2 linked regions of the Methylosinus trichosporium OB3b genome follow. The protein of the gene in region 1 interacts with the protein of each later gene in a pairwise test. Links are inferred from orthologs where the notes say so. Each region holds a gene or a part of one and is shown on either strand. Other genes may lie near its edges.

Region 1 (11,485 bases):
GGCGACAGCGAGGGCAAGGGCGGCATCTATAATTTCGTGACGAAGCGCGGCGATTGCCGCGGCAAGAACTCGCACATCTCCTGGACGCAGGTGGAGACGGGCTCCGCGGTGACGTGGAAATATCCGTCCTGCATCCTGCGCGGCGACAATTCGCAAGGCGAGTTCTATTCGATCGCGGTGTCGAACGGCTATCAGCAGGTCGACAGCGGCACGAAGATGATCCACCTCGGCAAGAACACGAAGAGCCGCATCATCTCCAAGGGCATTTCCGCCGGCAATTCGCAGAACACCTATCGCGGTCAGGTGTCGGCGCATCGCAAGGCGGAAGGCGCGCGCAATTTCACCAACTGCGACAGCCTGCTCATCGGCGACAAATGCGGCGCGCACACCGTGCCCTATCTCGAGTCGAAGAACGCGTCCGCCGTGTTCGAGCATGAGGCGACGACGTCGAAGATCTCCGAGGATCAGCTGTTCTACTGCATGCAGCGCGGCCTCTCGGAAGAGGAAGCGACGGCGCTGATCGTCAATGGTTTCGTGCGCGACGTGCTGCAGAAGCTGCCCATGGAATTCGCAGTGGAAGCGCAGAAGCTGATCGCAGTGAGCCTCGAAGGCAGCGTCGGCTGACATATCGATAAGCAAAGAGGCGCTCGGCGTTTTCACAGCGCCTCTTTGCAAGGCAGCGAGCGGCGAAAGGCCCTCGAAAGACGCGGCCCCGAGATTGCAACGCGTCGCTCACGACAGCCAACAGCCAACAGGACGAGACCATGATCGAAATCAAGAATCTCCACGTCTCCATCGGAGAACGCAAAATCCTCGACGGGCTGAACCTCACGGTGAAGGACGGCGAGGTCGCCGCCATCATGGGTCCGAACGGCACCGGCAAATCGACGCTCTCCTATGTGATCTCGGGACGCGAAGGCTATGACGTGACCGAGGGCGAGGTGCTGCTCGACGGCGAGAATATTCTCGGTCTCGAGCCGCATGAGCGCGCCGCCAAGGGCGTGTTTCTCGCCTTCCAATATCCGGTCGAGATTCCGGGCGTCGCGACGATGACCTTCCTCAAGGCCGCGGTGAACGCGCAGCGCCGCTCGCGCGGCGAGGAGGAGCTGCAGACGCCGGACTTCATGAAGATGGTGCGCGAGGCGTCGAGCAAGCTCGGCATCAATATGGACATGCTGAAGCGTCCGCTCAACGTCGGCTTCTCCGGCGGCGAGAAGAAGCGCATGGACATTCTGCAGATGAGCCTGCTGGAGCCGAAGTTCGGCATTCTCGACGAGACCGACTCCGGCCTCGACATCGACGCGCTGCGCATCGTCTCCGAGGGCGTCAACGCCCTGCGTTCGCCGAGCCGCGGCTTCCTCGTCATCACCCACTATCAGCGCCTGCTCGACTACATCAAGCCGGACACTGTGCATGTGATGGCCAAGGGCAAAATTCAGAAGACCGGCGGGCCGGAGCTCGCGCTCGAGCTCGAGAAGAGCGGCTATCGCGATTATGTCGGCGAAGCGGCGTGAGGTGAGATCATGACCGTGCAGGCGATCGACAAGAAGAGCGAAGCCGAGACGGCGCTCGCTGGCGCCTTCGAGGCGATGAAGAGCAAGGGCGCCCCGGCGCTGCGCCAGGCCTCCTGGGAGTTCTTCGCGCGCAAAGGCCTGCCGACGCGACGCGTCGAGGCTTGGCATTACACCGATCTGCGCGCGGCGCTGCGCGCAGTGGCGCCGCTCGGCGCGCCGGAAACGGTCGCCGTTCCCGCGGCGGCGGAAGGGCGGGTGCGCCTCGTCGTCGCCGACGGCGCGTTCCGTCCCGATCTCTCCAATGTCGCCGCGCTGCCGGCCGGCGTCGAGTTCGTGTCGCTCGCCGATGCGCTGGCCAAGGACGACGCCGCGGTTCTCGCGGCGCTCGGCCTGCCCGAGAACGCCGGCGCCGACGCCATCGTCGCGCTCAACGCCGCGCTGATGCAGGACGGCGTGGTGCTGCGCATCGCGCCGGCGATCGAGGTGGCGAAGACGATCGAGATTCTGCTGCTCTCGTCCGGCGACACGGCGCGCTCCGCGTTCACGCGCTCTCTCGTCATCGTCGGCGACGGCGCCAAGGCCAAGATCATCGAGACCTCGCTCGCGCTCGCTCCCTCCGGCGCGCAGGAGAACCATGTGCTCGCCTTCTCGATCGGCGCCGGCGCCGAGGTCGAGCATATCTCCGACATCGGCCCGCAATCCGAAGCGGCGATCCGCCTGTTCAGCCTGATGGTGACCGCGCAGACCAAGGCCTCGTTCAAATCTCTCGGCTACATCGAAGGCGGCGGTCTCGTGCGGCGCCAGATCTTCGCGCGCCTCGCCGGCGAAGAAGCGAGCCTCTCGCTCGATGGCGTCGCTCTGCTCGGCGGCAAGGATCACGCGGACACGACGCTCGTCGTCGAGCATGCGGCGGCGCATTGCCAGAGCCGCGAGCGTTTCCGCAATGTGCTCGACGGACAGTCGACCGGCGTGTTCCAGGGCAAGGTCGTCGTGCGTCCCGGCGCGCAGAAGACCGATGGCTCGATGCAGTCGCGCGCGCTTCTCCTCAGCGAGAACGCGACGATGAACAACAAGCCGGAGCTCGAGATCTTCGCCGACGACGTCGTCTGCGGCCATGGCGCCACTTGTGGCCGGCTCAACGCCGACCAGCTGTTCTATCTCGAGGCGCGCGGCCTTCCCAAGCGCGAGGCCGAGGCGCTGCTGATCGAAGGCTTCGCCGGCGAGATCGTCGATGCGGTCTCCGAGGAGGCGACGCGCGAGGCCTATTTCGCGCGCATTCGCTCCTGGCTCGGCAGACGGGAGGCGGGCAAGTGAACCAGCCGCTCTTGAAGGAAGCGACCGCGGCCTATGATGTCGAGGCGATCCGTCGCGATTTTCCGATCCTCGCCGAAAAGCCCTACGGCAAGGACCTCGTCTATCTCGACAATGCGGCCTCGGCGCAGAAGCCGAAACAGGTGATCGAGCGCATCTCAAAGGTCTACGAGCACGAATACGCCAATGTGCATCGTGGCCTGCATTATCTCGCCAATGCGGCGACCGACGCCTATGAGGGCGCGCGCGAGACCCTGCGCCGCTTCCTCAACGCCGAGTCGCGCGAGGAGATCATCTTCACGCGCGGCGCGACGGAGGCGATCAATCTCGTCGCCTCGTCCTTTGGCCTCGCCCATATCGGCGAGGGCGACGAGATCATCCTCTCGATCATGGAGCATCACTCCAACATCGTGCCCTGGCATTTCCTGCGCGAGCGCAAGGGCGCGGTGCTGAAATGGATCGACACCGACGATGACGGCGTGTTCTCGCTCGAGGATTTCGAGAAGCTGATCACGCCGAAGACCAAGATCGTCGCGCTCACGCATATGTCCAATGTGCTGGCGGCGCCGACGCCGATCGCCGATGTCGTGCGCATCGCCCACGCCCATGGCGTGCCGGTGCTGGTCGACGGCTCGCAAGGCGCCGTGCATCTCGACGTCGACGTGCGCGCGCTGGACGTCGATTTCTACATCGTCACCGGCCACAAGCTCTATGGACCGACCGGCATCGGCGCGGTCTATGGCAAAAAGCAATGGCTGGAGAGTCTGCCGCCCTTCGCCGGCGGCGGCGAGATGATCGAGACGGTGACTCGCGATTACGTCACCTATAACACCCCGCCGCATCGCTTCGAGGCGGGCACGCCGCCGATCGTTCAGGCGGCCGGCCTCGGCGCGGCGCTCGACTATATGCAGAAGATCGGCCGCGCGGCGATCCGCGCCCATGAGGCCGATGTGACCGCCTATGCGCATGAACGCCTCGCCGATGTGCCGGGGCTGCGCATCTTCGGCCACGCCAAGGACAAGGGTCCGATCGTCGCATTCGACATGCCGGAGGCGCACGCCCACGACATTGCGACCATCATCGACCGCTCCGGCGTCGCAGTGCGCGCCGGAACCCATTGCGCCATGCCGCTGCTGCAGCGTTTCAACGTCACCTCCACCTGCCGCGCTTCGTTCGCCATGTATAATACGCGCGGCGAGGTGGACCGCTTGGCGGAAGCGCTGCTGAAAGCGAAGGCGCTGTTTTCCTAAGAAGGAGCGACGAGCGTGACCAAGACGGATGACGCGGTGGAGCCGCAGGAAGTCGTCGGCGATACCGGCCCCTCGGCGGAAGCCCTCCTGCCCCATGGCCGCACCAAGGAGCAGGTCGAGCAGCTGACGCAAAACATCATTGCTGCGCTGAAGACCGTGCAGGACCCGGAAATTCCGGCGGATATTTTCGAGCTGGGGCTGATCTACCAGATCGACATCTCGCCGGAAGAGGTGGTCCATATCGAGATGACGCTGACGGCGCCGGGCTGTCCGGTCGCCGGCCAGATCGTCGAACAGGTGCAGAGCGCGGTGAGCCTCGTGCCGGGCGTGCTGGCGGTGGTGGTGAAGCTCGTCTTCGAGCCGCCGTGGGATCAGAGCCGCATGTCGGACGAAGCGCGCGTGACGCTCGACATGTTTTGACGCCGGAGGAGCCGATGCCCGCTCCGAGCCCGAGAATCGACGGCTGTCTCGAGACGGCGATCTATGTCGACGATCTGGCGCGAGCGGCCGGTTTCTACGAGAAGACACTCGGCCTCTCGCCGATGTATTCCGACGAGAGGCTCGTCGCCTTCGATTGTGGCCCGCGCAGCGTGCTATTGCTGTTCCTGCGCGGCGCGACCCTGGAGACGGTGAGATTGCCGGGCGGCGAGATTCCTCCGCACGACGGTTGCGGCAAGCTGCATTTCGCGCTCGCAGCACCGGACGAGGACATCGAGCCCTGGGAACGGCGGCTGCAGGCGGAGGGGGTTGCGATCGAGGCTCGGATGCAATGGCCGCGCGGTGGGCGCAGCCTCTATTTTCGCGATCCCGACGGCAATCTCGTCGAGATCGCCTCGCCGGGCCTCTGGGCGAATTATTGAGCGCGCGACGCGCTGCGGACGAAGGACTCAAGGAGAGGAACGATGACGGTCATGACCCTCAGCGACGCCGCCGCCGAACGCGTGCGCGGCCTGCTCGCCGGGCACGAGAACCCCAGCGCCGGGCTGCGCATCTCGCTCGAAAAGAGCGGCTGCGCCGGAATGGCCTATAAGATGGAGCTGGCCGCGCCCGCGCCCGGCGACGAGGTGATCGAGGAGAAGGGCGCGCGCGTCATCGTCGACGGCGCCGCGGTGCTCTATCTGCTCGGAACGCGCATGGACGTCGAGACGTCGATGTTCTCGTCGAGCTTCGTGTTCCAGAATCCCAATCAGACCTCGGCCTGCGGCTGCGGCGAGAGCGTGGAGCTGCATCCGGCCGAGGGCGGCGAGACCGAGAAGCACGCGCACAGCTGACAGCTGCCATTGCGAGGAGCGCAGCGACGAAGAATCCTTCAGTCGTGGGGCGGCTCCTGGATGGCTTCGCTTCGCTCGCAATGACGCCCTCCCAATGGGAGGGCGTCGAGCCTTTCCCGCGAAACCGATTGCGCCGGCGCCCGTTAGGCGTTAGGCCGCTGGCTCGAAATCATCGCGGGACCGGGAATGGCGGAAAAGGGCCTCACTTATGCGCAGGCGGGCGTCGATATCGACGCCGGCAATCGTCTCGTGGACCTCATTCGTCCCGCCGTCCGTTCCACGCGCCGGCCGGGGGCCGATGGCGAGATCGGCGGCTTCGGCGGCGTCTTCGACCTCAAAGCCGCTGGCTTTTCCGATCCGGTGCTGGTCGCCGCCAATGACGGCGTCGGCACCAAGATCAAGATCGCGATCGACTCCGGCCTTCACGACACGATCGGGATCGATCTCGTCGCCATGTGCGTCAACGATCTCGTGGTGCAGGGCGCAGAGCCGCTCTTCTTTCTCGATTACTACGCGACCGGCAAGCTCACGCCAGAAGCTGCGGCCGCGGTCGTCTCAGGCATTGCCGCGGGATGCGTGGAGGCCGGCTGCGCGCTGCTCGGCGGCGAGACGGCGGAGATGCCGGGCCTCTATGCGAATAACGATTATGATCTCGCCGGTTTCGCCGTCGGCGCGGCGGAACGTTCCCGCCTGCTGCCGCGCAGCGTGAAGGCGGGCGATATTTTGCTCGGCCTGCTCTCTTCCGGCGCCCATTCCAACGGCTTCTCGCTGATTCGCCGCATCGTCGCGCTCTCGGGCCTCACTTTCGATGCGCTCGCGCCCTTCGCGCCCGGCGAGAGCCTCGCTCGCGCTCTGCTCACGCCGACGCGCATCTATGTGAAGCCCCTGCTCGCGGCGCTGAAGGCCAGCGAGGCGATTCTGGCGCTGGCGCATATCACCGGCGGCGGCTTTCCCGACAATCTGCCGCGCGTGCTGCCCAAGGGCCTCGGCGCGGCGCTCGATTTGTCGGCCTTCCCGGTCCCGCCCGTCTTCTCCTGGCTCGCCGCGCAGGGAAACGTCGCTCAGGCGGAGATGCTGCGCACCTTCAACTGCGGCGTCGGCATGGTGGTCGTCGCCGCGCGCGCCGGCGCCGATGACGCGATCGCCGCGCTGCGCGCAGCGGGCGAGGCGCCGGTCGTGATCGGCGAGATCGTCGAGACGGGCGACGGCCCCCGCGTCGAGATGCGCGGGGCGCTCGCCCTATGAGGCGGCGCACGGCGATTCTGATCTCGGGCCGCGGCTCCAATATGGACGCGCTGATCGCCGCCGCCAGCACGCCCGAGTTTCCCGCCGAGATCGCGCTCGTCGCGTCCAACCGGCCGGAGGCCGCCGGCCTCGCGCGCGCCAAGTCGCTGGGAATCGCCGTCGCCGCGGTGGACCACAAGATCTATGCGGGACGCGAGGAGTTCGAGCGCTCGCTGCAGATCGTGCTCGCCGCTCATCGCATCGAGCTCCTGTGCCTCGCCGGCTTCATGCGGCTGTTGACGCCCTGGTTCGTCGAGCAATGGCGCGGGCGCATGCTCAATATCCACCCTGCCCTGCTGCCATCGTATCGCGGCCTGCACACGCATCGCCGCGCGCTGGCGGACGGGGTGAAGATCCATGGCTGCACCGTGCATTTCGTCGTGCCCGAGATGGACGAAGGGCCGATCGTCGCCCAGGCCGCCGTTCCGGTGCTCGACAGGGACACAGAGGAAACGCTCGCCGCCCGCGTTCTGGAGCAGGAGCATCTCATCTATCCGCGCGCGCTGCGGCTCGTCGCTGCGGGCGCGCTCAGGGTCGAGGGCAATCGTGTGCTGGGGGCGGCTTCGGGCGCGGCTGCGGCGCTCGCCGTCCCCGCCTGCGACTGAGCGACCGAGCAGACGTTCGACCGGAATCCGTGAGCGAACGGATAAGCGGCCCCGCTGCGGCATGGGCTGCGCGCGACAAAGGCGAGGAAATAGACGCCGAGAGCCAGAGCCTTGGCGAGGTCGAGCGCTCCGTCGGACGGCGCCGCCAGCAATAGCGCTGCGAGCGCCGCAAGGCCGATCCAGCGCCAGGCTCTGTTTCCGCTGATCGACATCGATCCTCGTCTCGGGTCGCGAGCCGCCAGCATAGAGCATCGCTTCGGCCAATTCGAGCTGTTCGAAGCCGCCGCGGACTGTTCTAAATTCTCCCGGCGCGCGCGCCGAGCGGGGACTTGCAGTTCCGTTTTTTTTGTTCTGGTATCGATGGAAGCTCGCCGTCGAGGACGATTTTCCATGATCACGCTTTATTCATTCGGCCCGTTCTTCGGTCTTCCCGACGCGAGCCCGTTCGTGCTCAAGGCCATGACCCTGCTCGAAATCGCAGGGCTCCGCTATGTCGAGGATCATAGCGGCTATATGCGCGCTCCCAAGGGGAAGCTTCCCTATATCGACGACGAGGGGGCCATCATCGCCGATTCGACCTTCATTCGCTTCCACATCGAGCGAAAATACAGCTTCGATTTCGACGAAGGTCTGTCGTCCGAGCAGCGCTCGACGGGCTGGGCGGTCGAGAAGATGCTGGAGGACCATTATTATTGGGCGCTGGCCCACATGCGCTGGATCGACGACGCCAATTTCGCCAGGAGCGCGGCGCTGTTCTTCGCCACAGTTCCCGCGCCGTTCCGACCTCTGGTGAGGTCGCTCGTCCGCCGAAAGATCGGCGCCAGCATGAAGGCCCATGGAATGGGCCGGCACTCGGCTGACGAGATCGCCGAGCTCGCCCGGCGTGATATGGACGCGCTCGCCACCCTGCTCGGCGACAAGCGCTTTCTTTTCGGCGACAAGCCCAGCGGCGCGGATGCGACGGCCTTCGCCTTCGTCGCGGAGAGCCTGTCTCCGGACCTCGATTCGCCGCTGCGCGCGGCGGCTCTCGCGAACGCCAATCTCGTCGCCTATCGCGACCGTATGCTCTCGGCCTATTTCCCGAAATTTTTGGCGTAAGCGCCGATCAGCCGACGATCTCGTTGCCGGAGAAGAACTGCGGGATCTCGATCGCCGCGGTCTCCGGCGCGTCGGAGCCATGCACCGAATTCTCGCCGATCGACACGGCGAATTCCTTGCGGATCGTACCCGGATCGGCGCTCGCCGGATTGGTCGCGCCCATGACGGTGCGATATTTCAAGATCGCGCCTTCGCCCTCGAGAACCTGCACGACCACCGGACCGGAGGTGATGCTCTCGATCAGCTCGCCGAAGAAGGGCCGCTCCTTATGGACGCCATAGAAGGTCTCGGCCTGCTCGCGCGTCATGCGGATGCGCTTCTGCGCGACGATGCGCAGACCCGCGTCCTCGATGAGCGCGTTGATCTTGCCGGTCAGGTTCCGCTTGGTGGCGTCCGGCTTGATGATGGAGAATGTGCGTTCGATCGCCATGAGCGCGTCGTCTCGTCGGTTCGAGGTCGAAATGGAAGAAGCGCGGCGCTTATAGCGAGCGGCCGGGGACGCGGCAACCCGCCCTCTCGCGAATTGTCTGCGCGGCGCGGCCCGCGCCTGCCGATCGCGCGCGCGGAACCTTCCCCCGCCCGCGCGAATTGCGGAAGCGCAAGGCCGCTGATATGGCCTCGCTCTCGCGTCCATTTCTTTAAAGGAAAGGCTCGTCATGACCTCTGGTCCGCGTCCGCTCGTCGCTGGAAACTGGAAAATGCACGGGCTCACGGCGTCGCTCGCGGAGATCGAGGCGATCGGAGCCGGCTATGCCGCCCTCGGCGCAAGCGTGGAGCTAGTCGTGTGCCCGCCAGCGACGCTGCTGGCCGCCGCCGCCGCGATCGCCGCGCGCTTCAACCTCGGGATCGGCGGACAGGATTGCGATGCGCAGGCGTCGGGCGCGCATACCGGCGATCTCTCCGCTGAAATGCTGGCCGACGCCGGCGCTTCTTACGTGATCGTCGGCCATAGCGAGCGGCGCGCCGAACATGGCGAGAGCGACGCGCTGGTGCGCGCCAAAGCGAGCGCTGCGCTACGCGCCGGCCTGACGCCGATCGTCTGTGTCGGCGAGACGCGCGCCGAACGCGACGCGGGCCGCGCCATCGAGATCGTCGAGCGGCAGCTCGCCGGTTCGCTCCCGGCGCCGATCGCAGCCGAGCGGCTCGTCGTCGCCTATGAGCCCATATGGGCGATCGGCACGGGACTGACGCCGACGACGAATGACGTGACGTCGATGCACGCCGCGATCCGCGCGCGTCTCGACGCTCTCGTCGGCGCGAGCGCGCCGACGCGCATTCTCTATGGCGGCTCGGTGAAGCCGTCCAATGCGCGGGAACTGTTGCATGCGCCGCATGTCGATGGCGCGCTGGTCGGCGGCGCCTCGCTGACCGCGAAGGATTTTCTCGCGATCGCCGAAGCCGCGCTGTGAGAGAAAAGCGCGCTTGCGCCGCGCGATTCATTCGGAAGATATTGTCGATTGAGCGAGCCTGAAGGCTCGCGGTCCACAGCGCGCCCCTTGGACCGCGAGCCTTCAGGCTCGCTCTCGTGTGCGCCCGCGCACAGCTCCGACGACGTCGTCACGACCCGTCGATCGCGCATCGCCGCATGTTGTGATGGGTGAGAAGCGCCTGCCGGCGCGAGATCTTCCTGCGGATTCTGCTTGCTTCATCACCGGCGCGCGCCGCGGCTCGCACCGAGCGCCCGCCATTGCGTCGTCTCGCGCGTCATCCATCACGAGACGATGAAACATGCGCCAGCGCACAGCGTCGCCTGCGAATTCGGGCGAGATTGCACGGGTCGAAAGGGAAACGCTCCTCCCTCGGAAAACGCGCAAAGCAAGCAAACGTTTTTCCGACAGTAGCCGACATCTTCGACGCTCCTGCGCGATCGCGGACGAGCCGCCTCAGAGCATGGGCAATTCATTTTTCTTCCCTCGGTCGAGGGAACACCGTTGGAGACACGTCATGGGCTTCAGACAATTCGCTTTCGGCATGCTGACAGGAGCTGTCGGCCTGCTCTCCGGATTTGCGCCGGCTTTCGCCGCCGACACCGGCATCACCATCGAAGCGGTCGATAATTATTCCTGCGGCGCGCTGTCGCAGAACAAGGCCAATGTCGACGGCTTCCGCAACCGCATGCTCTCGATCTCCGGCTATACGGCGGGCGTGCGTTATACGGATGGTCTCGTCTATCCGACCGATTTCACCGACCCGCAGAAGGTCGCCGGGGGCGCCGACACCTACAACTTCGATCGCCCGGGCGACGCCATCGCTTATTTCAGCGGCCATGGCACCTGCAATGATCAGACGACGACGAGCTGCACGACGACGGCGGGCTGCCCGACCATAGCGGGGCTGCAGAAGCGCTGCGTGCGTCACACCGACGGAAGCGCGGGGCTGTCCGGCCGCTGCATGTATTCGCGGCCGCGGCAGATCATCGTCGACAAGACCGGAAAATCCTGCCAGGGCGTCGATTACTCGAGCGGACAGGTGCGCTGGGGCGAGAGCACGACCTCCAGCCCTGCGAATTGGGCCGGCGCCGGCACCAATGGCGGCATTAATCTCGCCGTCATCGACAACAGCTGCGGCATCACGCCCGATCTCTACGTAGCGGAATTCTGGAACGCCTTCGCCGGCATCTCCAGCATCGCCTCGATCATGCCGACGCGTCAGGGCAGCGATACAGCCGACGTCTCCGGCCGTGGCCGCGCCTTCGCCGATCGCTATGTCGCCAATCCGAACTCCTCCGTCGGCTATTCCTGGACGGGCTCTATCAACTCGGTCACCGGCGGCTCCGGCTGCGCCTTCGGCGGCGGCAATCACGGCATCGTCGGCTGCGGCGCCCATGTGACCATCTCTGCAGAGAAGACGCAGACCTGGGCGGAATGGCAGAACCGCACGGAGACCTGGGCGCAGCTGCGCAATCCCGGCTACGACGCCTATGGCCCGACCGGATGGATGTCCTGGATCTTCACCTGCAACTACGACTGCAACAATCACCCGATCATCCTGCCCTGATCCGACGCTCAAGAGAACGAAAGGAAACGTGTCATGAAACTCAATTCGCTCACGACGGCCGCTCTTCTCTCCGGCCTCTGCGCTTCGGCGATCGGATATGGCTCCGCCCTGGCGGCGCCGGTGGGAGTGGAGGCGGGCTCAGCCTTCACCCTCTC
Region 2 (11,505 bases), 380 kb from region 1 along the record:
CGCTCGACTTCGCCTGCGCTGGAAGTTAAGACGCCCAGGGACGGGCGGAAAGGGGAGCGGACGTCTTTCGCTCTCGGGAAGGCAAACCCTATGCAGGCCAACCTCCTCGACGTCACGGCTCGCGTTTCGTCGCGACGGGATGGCGCGGCGGTCTCGTTCGCGCTGGCGGGAGACTGGGTGCTCGCCGCCGCCATGGATATAGAGCGCGCTGCGGAGAAGATGGTGGCCGACGGGCGCGGCGCGACGCGCGCCGTCGTTGATCTCGTCCATGTCTCGCGTCTCGACACGGCCGGCGCCTGGGTGATCGGCCGCGCGCTCGACGAGCTCGCCCGCGCCGGCGTCGAGGCGAGCGTGGAAGGCGCCCGGCCCGAGCATGAGCTATTGCTGCGCGAGGCGCATTTCCGCCGCTTCGAGACCGACTCCCGTCCGCGCTCGAGCCTTTGCATCGATATTCTCGCCGATCTCGGCCGCTCCGTCGTCACGGCGGGACGCGACGCCTTTGCGGGCGCGGTGTTTCTCGGCGAGTTCGTCGCGGTCACGGGGCGAGCGGTGGCGATCGCGCGGCGCTTCCGCTTCACCTCCTTCGTCTATCACCTCGAGAATTTCGGCCTGCGCAGCGTGCCGATCATCGCCCTCATCAATCTCCTGGTCGGGGCGATCGTCGCGCAGCAGGGCATTTTCCAGCTGCGCCGATTCGGCGCCTCGACCTATGCGGTCGACCTCATCGGCGTTCTGGTGCTGCGCGAGCTCGGCGTGCTGCTCAGCTCGATCATGATCGCCGGCCGCTCGGGCTCGGCCATCACCGCCGAGCTCGGCTCGATGAAGATGCGCGAGGAGATCGACGCGTTACGCGTGATGGGCCTCTCGCCGATGGATGCGCTGGTCACGCCGCGCATATTGGCGCTCGTCGTCGCAATGCCGCTGCTCGCCTTCATCGCCGACATGTCGGCGCTGTTCGGCGGCCTGCTCGTGTGCTGGGGCTATGAGGGCATCAGCCCGGTCGCCTATCTCGAATGGCTGCAGGCGGCGATCGGGCGCAACACCTTCATGGTCGGCATCATAAAGGCGCCGTTCATGGCCTTCACCATCGGCATCGTCAGCGCGATGGAAGGCATGTCGACGAAAGGTTCAGCCGAATCGCTCGGACGGCACGTCACCGCCGCGGTGGTGAAGTCGATCTTCATGGTCATCGTGCTCGATGGTCTGTTCGCGATCTTTTTCGCCTCGATCAAATATTAGAAGCGCCGATATGCCCGATCTCTCCATCGCCGCGCCGCAAGAGGGCGCCCTCGCCGAGCGCGAGGCGGTCGTGCGCGTGCGCGATCTGGTCGTCGGCTTCGGCGAGCATCTCGTGATGAAGGGCCTCGATCTCGACGTCTATCGCGGCGAGGTGCTCGGATTCGTCGGCGGCTCGGGGCAGGGCAAATCAGTGCTGACGCGCGCCATTCTCGGCCTCGTCGCAACGCGCGCCGGACGCATCGAGCTGTTCGGCGAGGATCGCGATCGGCTCTCGGCCGCGGATCGGCGCCGGCTCGAGCGGCGCTGGGGCGTGCTGTTCCAGAATGGCGCGCTGTTCTCGAGCCTCACCGTGCGGCAGAATATTCAAATGCCGATGCGCGAGAGTCGCAAGATCTCGCCGCGGCTGATGGACGAACTCGCCATGCTGAAGCTCGACCTCGTCGGCCTGCCGGCGAGCGCGGCGGACAAGTTTCCGTCGGAATTATCGGGCGGTATGGTCAAGCGCGCGGCGCTCGCGCGCGCTCTCGCGCTCGATCCCGAGCTTCTGTTCCTCGACGAGCCGACCTCCGGGCTCGATCCGATCGGCGCCGCCGATTTCGACGAGCTGATCTCGACCCTGCAGCGCACTCTGGGATTGACGGTGTTCATGGTCACTCATGATCTCGACAGCCTCTATTCGATCTGCGACCGCGTCGCCGCGCTCGCCGAGGGCAAAGTGATCGCGGCGGGGACGATGGACGAGATGCTGGCCTGCGACCATCCCTGGCTGCGCGCCTATTTCCACGGCGTGCGCGGCTCCCGCCTGGTGGCGGCGCCGCGGCGGACGCGCGGCGACGAAGCCGAAAAAGCCGAGAGTTGAGAAAGGCGAGACATGGAAACCCGCGCCAATTACGCCCTGATCGGCGCTTTCACCATCGCCGTGGTGTTCGCCGCCTTCGGCTTCGTGTTCTGGTTCTCGGGGCCGAGCACGACGGCGCAATACAAGACCTATCAGATCGTCTTCTCCGGCTCGGTGTCGGGCCTCACACGCGGCGGCGCGGTGGAGTTCGACGGGCTGAAGGTCGGCGAGGTGACGCAGCTGGCGATCTCCGAGGAAGACCCGAGCCGCGTCGACGTGCTGGTGAACATCGACAAGAAGACGCCGATCAAGATCGACACCAAGGCGCGGCTCGAGTCGGCGGGCTTCACCGGCGTCAAGACGGTGGCGCTTGTCGGCGGCACGCCGCGCGCGCCGGTGCTGGCCGCGGCGCCGGGACAGGCCTATCCGCGCATAGAGGCGGAAGGCTCCGATCTGCAGAACATCATCGACAGCGTGCAGCGCCTGTCGAAGAAGGCGACCGACGCGCTCGACAAGATCGACAAGCTCCTCGACGCCAATTCCGCGACGATCTCGCAGACCTTGCAGAACGCCGAAACCTTCACCAAAGCGCTCGCCGATAATTCCGAGAACATCGGCTCGGTGATGAAGGACATGGCGGCGCTCGGCCGCTCGCTGAAGCCGATCCCCGAGCGGCTCGACAAGCTCCTCGCCGCGATCGACCCGAAAAAGCTCTCCAGCATCTCGACCGACATCGCCGCCGCCTCCAACAATCTGAAGACTTTCTCCGGCGGCGGGCTGAAGCAATATGAGCTGCTCGCCGTCGACGCGCGCAAGACCTTGGAGACAGTGGAGCGCGCGGTGCGCTCGCTGGAGAAGAACCCGCAACAGGTGCTCTTCGGCGCGACGCCGGCGCTGCCGGAGTATAAGGGGCGGTGAGCATTACCGGCGATGGATCGATCCGGACTGCGACGATCGACGCCGTCTGAATCGCGCGGGCGTCTCGCCGCAAATCTGCGAAAACGCCTTTGCGAAGGCGCTGAGCGAGGAATAGCCGACGTCGGCTGCGACGTCCGTAACCCGCCCTCCTTTCGATAAGGCCGCCATCGCCGCCAGAATTCGCGCACGCCCGAGCCAAGCCTGCCAGCTCGAGCCGGTCTCATGGGCGAACAGTCTGCGGAAGGTTCTTTCGGACAGCGCGGCCGCGGCGATGGCTCCGGTCTGCGTAGCGGCGGCAAGATCGCCGAAAGCGTAGTCGATCGCGCGCCGGATAGCCGGGTGGGTCGCTCCGGGAAGAACGAACGGCTGCTCGCTTTCTGGCTGTTCGCAGCAAAGCAGCGCCAGTGATCGCAGGAAGTGTTGCGCGAACGGGTCCGTATCGCCGGCGCCGAGCCTCCACCGCGTCGCGAAAAATATCATTTCCCGCATCAATGGCGTGGCGGCGAAGATCTTCAGGCGTGAGGGCTCTTTGTCGGCGGCGTTCGGCGAGAAATACAAGGACACCGCGTCGGCGTCGGTGACGAGGGTCCGATGGTGGGTCCCCGAGGGTATCCAGGCGGCTGTCGTTCTCGAAAGAACAAAGCGGTTCTCCTCCGTCTCGATGCGAGTGGGGCCGTCGACAGCGTAGATCAGCTGATGGTAGGCATGCGCGTGCCAATCGTACAAGACGTTCCGCGCGGGATCGCAGAAGGCGAAGCCGATTCCCGTGGGACGATCGAGTCCATAGGCGGTGAGAATGCGACGGGTCTCTTCGCCGTCGAGCGTTCGCATGGCCGTTGTCCGCTGATTTATGACCGAACGACGTTAGCCGGTCGTCGGGCATGTGGCTATCGTCTCGTCATCAAGGGAGAGGGCGAGATGAACGAGGACACGCACGAACGCCGGATAGTCGACCAGTTTACCCGTTGGGCTGAGCGCTTTGCGCAGCTTCCGATCCACGCCGAAGCCGGCGCGATGGCGCGCACGATCCACGCCTGCGCTCTGCGCCCCGGCGTCGAGGCGCTCGACGTCGCCTGTGGTCCCGGCATATTGGCTTGCGCCATCGCGCATCAAGCGCTCCACGTCACGGGCGTCGACATCACGCCTGCGATGATCACGCAGGCGCAGGCGAGACAGCGGGCTGAAGGGCTGACGAATCTGGCTTGGCGCATCGGCGATGCTGTCGCATTGCCATTCGAGGACGATGTCTTCGATCTGGTGACGACGCGCTACAGCCTTCATCACATGAAAGATCCGGTCTCTGTCCTCGGGGAAATGAAGAGGGTCTGCCGACCGGCCGGACGCATCGTCGTCATCGATGCGACGCCCTCACCCGCGACTCGGGTCGCGTATGACGAGATGGAACGGCTGCGCGATCCTTCCCACACGTGCGCGCTCGACTTAGAGCAGATTCGCGAGATCGGCAGGGACTTCGGGTTGAAGGAGGTGGTGATAGACGGGTACCGGCTCGAGGCGCAGCTCGACGCGCTTGCCGACGCGTCGAACCTGCCGGCGCTCACAGCCATGTTCGACAGCGATATAGACGCAGGGCGCGATCGTATCGGCATAGGCGCTTGGCGCAGCTCGACCGGAATCCGGTTTTACTTTCCAATATCGATCGTGGCTTGGGAGATATGAGACCGAAGGCCCCATCCAGTGCGATTCGATCGACGAACGCCGATCGAAGAAAGCGCGAGCTTTCATGGCGGCGTCTTCGCTTTGCTCTGCGCCTCCGTTCGAGTAATCTCCGATTCATCCGACAGTTCGCGGAGGGCGCAGTATCGCGCCGGTTTGGAAAAAAGGGTGAATTCATGACGCCGTCGAAAGCGGCGCCCGCAGTTCTGCTCGCGCTCGCCGTCGCGGCCTGCTCCGGGGCGCCGCAGCGCGAGAGCTTCGATCTGTCGAGCGCGCTCGGCGAGGGAGTCGCGGCGCGGCCGCTGCGCCGCACGCTGGCGGTCGCCGAGCCGCATGCGATCCAGCCCGTCGATTCCGATCGCATCGTCATCCGCACCGGGCCGAACGGGCTCGCCCATCTCGCCGAGGCGCAATGGGTCGACCGCCTGCCGCGGCTGGTGCAGGCGCGGCTCATCGCCGCCTTCGACCGCGGCCGCAAGACCGGCTTCGTCGTGCGCCCGGGGCAGGCGGCCGAGCGCATCCTCTCGACCGACATCCGCCGATTCGAGATCGATGTGTCGAGCGGCGAGGCGGTGGTCGAGATCGCCGCCGAAATTCTGGACCTGCGCGGCGCCGCGACGGGGCCGGGCCGCATTTTTTCGGCGGAGGCGCCGGCCGAGCATTCCACCGGCCCGGCGGCGGTTCATGCGCTCGACGAGGCGTTGACCTCGGTGCTGCGGCAGATCGTGCGCTGGACCGCGGCGCAGGTCTGACGCTCGCAATCGGGTGAAGGATTACCGTCCCGTCACCCTCGTCCTGAGGAGCCCGCGAAGAGGGCGTCTCGAAGGACGGCAACGGGAGAAACCTTTGATTGCGCCCCGCGGCCGTCCTTCGAGACGCCGCCTGCGGCGGCTCCTCAGGACGAGGGTCGGGTTTTTTTGCTTCATCCGATTGCTCCGCCGCGCCTGAGGAAACACTGGCGCGCTCGCTGCGCCGATGCTAGGTGAACGGCCGATGCGAAGAGCGGCGATCGGTCGAAGCATCGACCGCGTCAAGCGAGAGACCAGAGATCATGGTGAAGACCTGCCTCGATGAGCAAGTGACCCGCTATGGCGCCGAGCCGGGCGGCGGAGCCCCGACCAAGGCGAAGATCACCTTCATCGATTCGCATGGTCAGGCCCGCACCGTCGAGGGCGAGACCGGCTCCACGGTGATGGAGACCGCGCGCCGCAACGACATTCCCGAGCTGCCCGCCGAATGCGGCGGCGCCTGCGCCTGCGCGACCTGCCATGTCTATGTCGACGAGGCCTGGACCGAGAAGACCGGCAAGCCCTCGCAGATGGAGGAGGACATGCTGGACTTCGCCTTCGAGGTGAAGCCCAATTCGCGCCTCAGCTGCCAGATCACCGTGCGCCCGGAGCTCGACGGGCTGGTCGTGACGACGCCCGGCCAGCAGGGGTGACGGTCGCGGCGCCTTCGCGCCGCCGCTTCATTGCCGTCGACCAACGCCGCGCATCGCCGCGGCGTTTTGTTTTTTGGGAGAGTGGCGGCGCCGAGAGCCACGTTCGAGCGCAGCGCGTCCACCAGCGAGACGCGCAGGCAAGACGGTTGCATGACGCCGCGGATGCTATAGACCATGTCGGCGAACCGATCGCCGGCTTCGGCCGAGCGCGCTACCGCCGGGAGCGGCCCTCTGGCCGCAGCCGGCCGACTGTGCCGAGGCGCTCGCGCCGGCGCCGGCTTTCCGCAGACCATCAAAGAGCGGCGAAGGACAAGCAATGACCGAAATTATCGAAACCGACGCGCTGATCGTCGGGGCCGGCCCGGCCGGTCTGTTCGCGGTTTTCGAATTGGGCCTCCTGGACATCAGGGCGCATGTCATCGACATTCTGCCGCGCGCCGGCGGCCAGTGCTCCGAGCTCTATCCGGAAAAGCCGATCTACGACATTCCCGGCCATCCGCTCGTCACCGGCCAGGGATTGACCGATAATCTGCTCGAGCAGATCAAGCCCTTCAGCCCGACCTTCCATTTCAACGAGATGGTCGAGACCTTGACGCCCGTCGGCACGCCCGAGGCCCCGGCCTTCGAGGTGACGACCGACGCGGGGACGAAATTCAAGGCCAAGGTCGTGTTCGTCGCAGCCGGCGGCGGCTCGTTCCAGCCCAAGAAGCCGCCGATCGCCGGCATCGAGGCCTATGAGAACAAATCCGTCTTCTATGCGGTGCGCCGCATGGAGGATTTCCGCGACAAGGATGTCGTCATCGTCGGCGGCGGCGATTCGGCGCTCGACTGGACGCTGAATCTGCAGCCGATCGCCAAGAGCCTGACGCTGGTGCATCGCCGCGACCAGTTCCGCGCTGCGCCGCATTCGGTCAATGCGCTGCAGGAGCTGATCGCCGCCGAGAAGGTGATTTTCCGCCTCGGCCAGATCGCCGGCGTCGAGGGCGCCGATGGGGAGCTCTCCTCGGTCACCATTCGCGGCAATGACAATGTCGACATGGTGCTGTCGGCGCACCGGATGATGCCCTTCTTCGGGCTCACCATGAAGCTCGGCCCGGTCGCCGATTGGGGTCTCAATCTCCACGAAAATCTCGTGCCGGTCGGGACGGAGACGTTCGAGACCAATCATCCGGGCATTTTCGCCATCGGCGACATCAACACCTATCCGGGCAAGCTGAAGCTCATTCTCTGCGGCTTCCATGAGGCGGCGCTCGCCGCGCAGAAGGCGCATCGCTACATCTATCCTGACAAGAAGCTGCTGTTCCAATATACGACGTCGTCGAGCAATCTGCAGAAGAAGCTCGGCGTCTGATCCGAGCTTGGGTCGAGCGGGGGAGCGAAGCGCCATGTCTTCCGATAGCGGATCTTCCGAAAGCTGGAGCGCGGTCGACGCCTATATCGCCGAGCGTCTCGTCAAAGCCGATGCGGCGCTCGAAGGGGCGCTGGCCGCCAATGCAGCGGCGGGCCTGCCGGCGATCGACGTCTCGGCGGCGCAAGGCAAGCTGCTGCATCTCCTCGCCCGCTCGATCGGCGCGCGGAAGATCCTCGAGGTCGGCGCGCTCGGCGGCTACAGCACGATCTTTCTCGCCCGCGCCCTCGCCGAAGGCGGGCGCGTGGTGACGCTGGAGCTCGAGCAGCGCAACGCCGATGTCGCCGCCGCCAATCTCGAGCGGGCGGGCGTGCGCGACCGCGTCGAGATTCGCGTCGGCCCGGCGCTCGATGCGCTGCCCAAGCTGGAGAGCGAGGGGGCGGGGCCGTTCGACCTCGCCTTCATCGACGCCGACAAGCCCAACAACGCGAATTATTTCCGCTGGGCGTTGAAGCTCTCGCGGCCAGGAAGCCTCATCATCGTCGACAATGTCGTGCGCGAGGGGACGGTGCTCGACGCTCAGGGCGACGCGATGGCGCAGGGCGCGCGGGCCTTGTTCGACGCCATGTCGGCCGAGCCGCGCGTCACCGCGACCGCGATCCAGACCGTCGGCTCCAAGGGCTGGGACGGTTTCGCCATCGCTCTGGTCAACAGCTGAAAAGAAGCGAGGCCGAGGCTCGCGGTCCACGGCGCTGTCTCTGGACCGGGAGCCTTCAGGCTCGCTCTTCTTCGTGAGGACGCGCGAACCCTCGAAAGGCTCGCGCCATCGCTCGTGTCAGGCGTCCTCGAGCGCGCGCTCGCGCGCGGCGGCGCCCTTGTGGATCGGCTCGCCATCGGCGCCGAAGAAGAAGGCGTCGATCTGCCGGCCGCGGTCGTCATAGCGCCAGGCGATTCGGGCGACGCGGAGCCCCTTGCGCAGCGTCGGCTTGCCGTCGGCGCCGAAATACGCCTCCTCGACCTTGTTGCCGCGCTCGTCATAGCGGCGCGCCACGCGCGCGGCGCCGATGCTCTTGCGCTTCACCGGCCGTCCATCGGCGCCGAAATAGGTCTCCAGCACCTCGACCGGGCGACTCGAAGCGGAGGATGAGTCCTGTGCGGTCGCTGCTCGCGCGGCGCCGCGGGCGGAGCGTCGCCCTTTGGCGGAAATTTGCGAATTCATGTTGTCACTGCCTTTCGGCGAACTCTCGACGCCGATCTACGGTCTCGCGCTCTCTATGCGCAGGTCACGCCGTCAGATCGAGCACAGTTGAAGAGTTCTCATATGGGGGATTGCGCCTTCTGCCCGAACGACGGGGGAAGAAGGCGCGCTGGGCGCAGCCTTCGGCCGCAATCAGGCGACGCGCGACGGCGGCGCCCGAGCCCCCAGGGGCAGAACCTCCCGTCGAGGGAGGAGAATCGTCTCGCGCGGCGGCGACAGCAGGCTGGCGTATTGCGCGGCCGGAGCTTGATAGGCGGGGCCGGCTGCGACCACCCCTCCGTCCAGGCCCGAGCAATGCTGCAGGCAGCAGGCGTCCATGCCATGCGAGGCGGGACGCGGCGCTTGCGATCGATTGTCGACGCTCGCGCGCGCCGTCAGACAGACGGCGCCGCCGAGAGCGCCTTGGCCGGCTCTGGCGCCGATCGAGAGACCGAGGGCGATGCCCTGCAGCACGAACAAATAGGCGACGAGCAGCGTCGCCGCCGTCTGTCCATACTGCCTGGATTTGTCGCTCTGCTGGGTCACGGTCCGACCAAGATAGGCGGCGGCGCGCCAGCGGTCAATGGACCCTCGCACGGCATGGACCCTCGCACGGCGCGCGAGCGGAGATCGGACGGATTGACATCGCTCCACTGTGCTTTACTTGTTCTAAAGCAGGCCGGTTCGATAGGCGATTTCGCCGCGGAGGACATCCGGCAGATGAAGGACACAGTCGGCGCCACAATGGCCGGCGACATGGCCGGGAACAGCGAGGCGAAGATCGCCGAGCTGGAGGCGCGCCTCGCCGAGGCCGAGGAAGAGCTGCGGCTGGAGCGCGAACGCTATCACGAGCTGCGCCATCGGATCCGCAACGACCTGCAGGGACTCGCCACTCTGATCTCCGCGCAGTCCCGGCGGCTCGACCAGCCGGAAGGCTGCGCCGGCTGCGCCATGCGGCTGCGCAGCGCGGCGGCGCTGCACAATGCGCTCGACGAGGACGGAGCCTCTGACATCCGCATGGACGATTATCTCTGGGCGTTGTCGGAGGCGCGGCGCAAGGCGTTCGACGACCGCATCGTCGGCGATCTGGCCGCCGACGAGGACATTCATCTCGATTATCGCCGCGCCCAATGCGTCGGCCTCGTTTACGTGGAGGCCGTCACCAATGCGATGAAGCACGCCTTCCCCGGCGGCGTCGAGGGGCAGATTTCCGCGCAATTGCGTCGCTTCGGCGATGATGGCCTCGAGCTGACCGTGGTCGATTCGGGCGTCGGCTTCGATCCGACGCGCTGCCAGCGCGGCCACGGCATAGAGCTGATGCGCGGCATCGCCCGCCAGCTGCGCGGGGAGCTGGAGCTGCGTCGCTTGGAGGCGGGCACGCTGGTGCGTCTCGCCTTTCCCGCCGCCGCGGCGGCGTGACGCTCAGCCGAAGCCGACCGTTTCTCCGTTCAACGCCGAGACAGAGCCCTTCGGCCGCCGCGCGTCGGCGCGGCGCGGGAGCAGCCGAATGCGGCGTGTCGCGCCGGGCGCGAGATGCAGCCAATTTTCCGTCGGGCGGAAATCCTCCGCCGCGATCTTCAGCGATTGCGCCGCGGCCTCGGTCGACAGCGCCAAGTCATAGCCGTTCTCGTCCGCGACGAGCTCGGCGCGCAGGCCGAGCGTCGCTTTCGCCGCGCTGCGGCCGAGCGGAAATTGAAAGGCGTCGATCGTCTCGCCGCTCGCATCCGCGACGAAGCAGGCGTGAATGACGTCATGCGACGGCGGACCGAAGCCATAGGCCAGCGTCGTGTCGAAGAAGCCGCCCCAGAACTCCACATCCCGCAGCGTGACGACGCTGTGCGGCTCGACCGCGACCGGTTTCGTCGCCTGCATCACCTTCACTCTGCCGTCGCGATAGCAGGAGAGCGTCACGGCGCCGGCGAAGCGCCGCGGCGTGTCGTTGCGCAGATGCGCGACGAGGCCATTGACGCCTTCGTCGGTGAGGATGAGCGACAGCGGCCGAAAGGCGCGCTTCAATGCGTGATAGGCCGATTTCGGCTCGCCATGCGCGTCGATGACGCCCCAGCCCGGCGACGGCCACAAATCCTTCAAGAACCACACGAGCGCGCCATGCGTCGTCGAGCCGGCGCGCCGCCATTCGCCGATCGCCGCCTCCATCGCCTCGGCCACGGCGGCGCGAGCGATGTCGAGATAGAGCGCGGGATCATTCGCGCGCAGCGCGTCCGGATCGCAATCGTAGAGCCTGCGCATGTAATGCTCGGTCACCTCGCCGAAGGTCTGCAGCGCGCCCATGTCGCGCGGAATGCGCGTCGAATAGAGCGGCGAGGAGAGCGGCTCCGCGCCGAAGTCGCGCGCCAGCGACGCATCTTCGGGCACGCAGGAAAACCCCAGGCATTCGGAGGCGAAGCGTACATCGGCGCGGCGCGCGTCGGTCAAAGCGCGGCGATAGGCGCCGACGCCGTAATAATGCGCGACGCCGCTGTCCGAATGAAAGGGCAGGGCGCCGCCGCAAGGCGAGTTCTCGACATAGGCGACATCCGGGCGCAGCTCGCGCGCGAGGCGCGGCAGCAGCTCGTCGAAGAGCGGCGAGCGCCATTTCGCTTCCGCGAGGCCGAGCATCGACGCCTGCTGGTAGACCTCGCTGCCGCCGCAGAGAATAGCGAGCGCCGGCGACGACTGCGCACGAGTGAGGAATTGCGTCGCCTCGCGCTCGACGCTGGCGCGAAAGGCGTCGTCTTGAATCGGATAATCGAAATTGGCGAAGGCGAAATCCTGCCAGACCATGATCCCCAATTCGTCGCAGAGATCGT

The links.
Region 2: the proteins of CQW49_RS01385 (region 1) and CQW49_RS03120 interact in binary tests that used the Escherichia coli proteins (3 or more experiments, as listed by UniProt). The link is inferred for Methylosinus trichosporium OB3b from one-to-one orthologs.

What each region holds. Positions count from the first base shown.
Region 1 is NZ_CP023737.1:275,505-286,989, reverse strand. What follows is about bases 3,773-6,661. They hold CQW49_RS01385 (HesB/IscA family protein), read left to right. Parts: upstream 3,773-4,977; coding sequence 4,978-5,346; downstream 5,347-6,661. Other genes in these bases: purN (phosphoribosylglycinamide formyltransferase), read left to right, coding at 6,588-6,661; purM (phosphoribosylformylglycinamidine cyclo-ligase), read left to right, coding at 5,533-6,591; CQW49_RS01390 (VOC family protein), read left to right, coding at 4,510-4,935; CQW49_RS01395 (iron-sulfur cluster assembly protein), read left to right, coding at 4,091-4,495; CQW49_RS01400 (cysteine desulfurase), read left to right, coding at 3,773-4,075. Outside these bases: Fe-S cluster assembly protein SufB, read left to right, coding at 1-624; Fe-S cluster assembly ATPase SufC, read left to right, coding at 765-1,514; Fe-S cluster assembly protein SufD, read left to right, coding at 1,524-2,828; more of CQW49_RS01400, read left to right, coding at 2,825-3,772; more of purN, read left to right, coding at 6,662-7,235; CQW49_RS01370 (glutathione S-transferase family protein), read left to right, coding at 7,626-8,333; ndk (nucleoside-diphosphate kinase), read right to left, coding at 8,341-8,763; tpiA (triose-phosphate isomerase), read left to right, coding at 8,990-9,742; CQW49_RS01355 (hypothetical protein), read left to right, coding at 10,278-11,330; CQW49_RS01350 (hypothetical protein), read left to right, coding at 11,364-11,485. UniProt on the Escherichia coli protein: Is able to transfer iron-sulfur clusters to apo-ferredoxin. Multiple cycles of [2Fe2S] cluster formation and transfer are observed, suggesting that IscA acts catalytically.
Region 2 is NZ_CP023737.1:655,605-667,109, reverse strand. Bases 4,507-7,415 are described here. They hold CQW49_RS03120 (2Fe-2S iron-sulfur cluster-binding protein), read left to right. Parts: upstream 4,507-5,720; coding sequence 5,721-6,110; downstream 6,111-7,415. Other genes in these bases: CQW49_RS03115 (NAD(P)/FAD-dependent oxidoreductase), read left to right, coding at 6,427-7,415; CQW49_RS03125 (ABC-type transport auxiliary lipoprotein family protein), read left to right, coding at 4,846-5,421; CQW49_RS03130 (class I SAM-dependent methyltransferase), read left to right, coding at 4,507-4,672. In the rest of the region: CQW49_RS03150 (ABC transporter permease), read left to right, coding at 91-1,239; CQW49_RS03145 (ABC transporter ATP-binding protein), read left to right, coding at 1,250-2,098; CQW49_RS03140 (MlaD family protein), read left to right, coding at 2,111-2,995; CQW49_RS03135 (AraC family transcriptional regulator), read right to left, coding at 2,999-3,826; more of CQW49_RS03130, read left to right, coding at 3,914-4,506; more of CQW49_RS03115, read left to right, coding at 7,416-7,461; CQW49_RS03110 (O-methyltransferase), read left to right, coding at 7,496-8,176; CQW49_RS03105 (hypothetical protein), read right to left, coding at 8,294-8,677; CQW49_RS25000 (DUF2946 family protein), read right to left, coding at 8,849-9,292; CQW49_RS03095 (sensor histidine kinase), read left to right, coding at 9,416-10,114; CQW49_RS03090 (glycoside hydrolase family 2 protein), read right to left, coding at 10,118-11,505. UniProt on the Escherichia coli protein: Ferredoxin are iron-sulfur proteins that transfer electrons in a wide variety of metabolic reactions. Although the function of this ferredoxin is unknown it is probable that it has a role as a cellular electron transfer protein.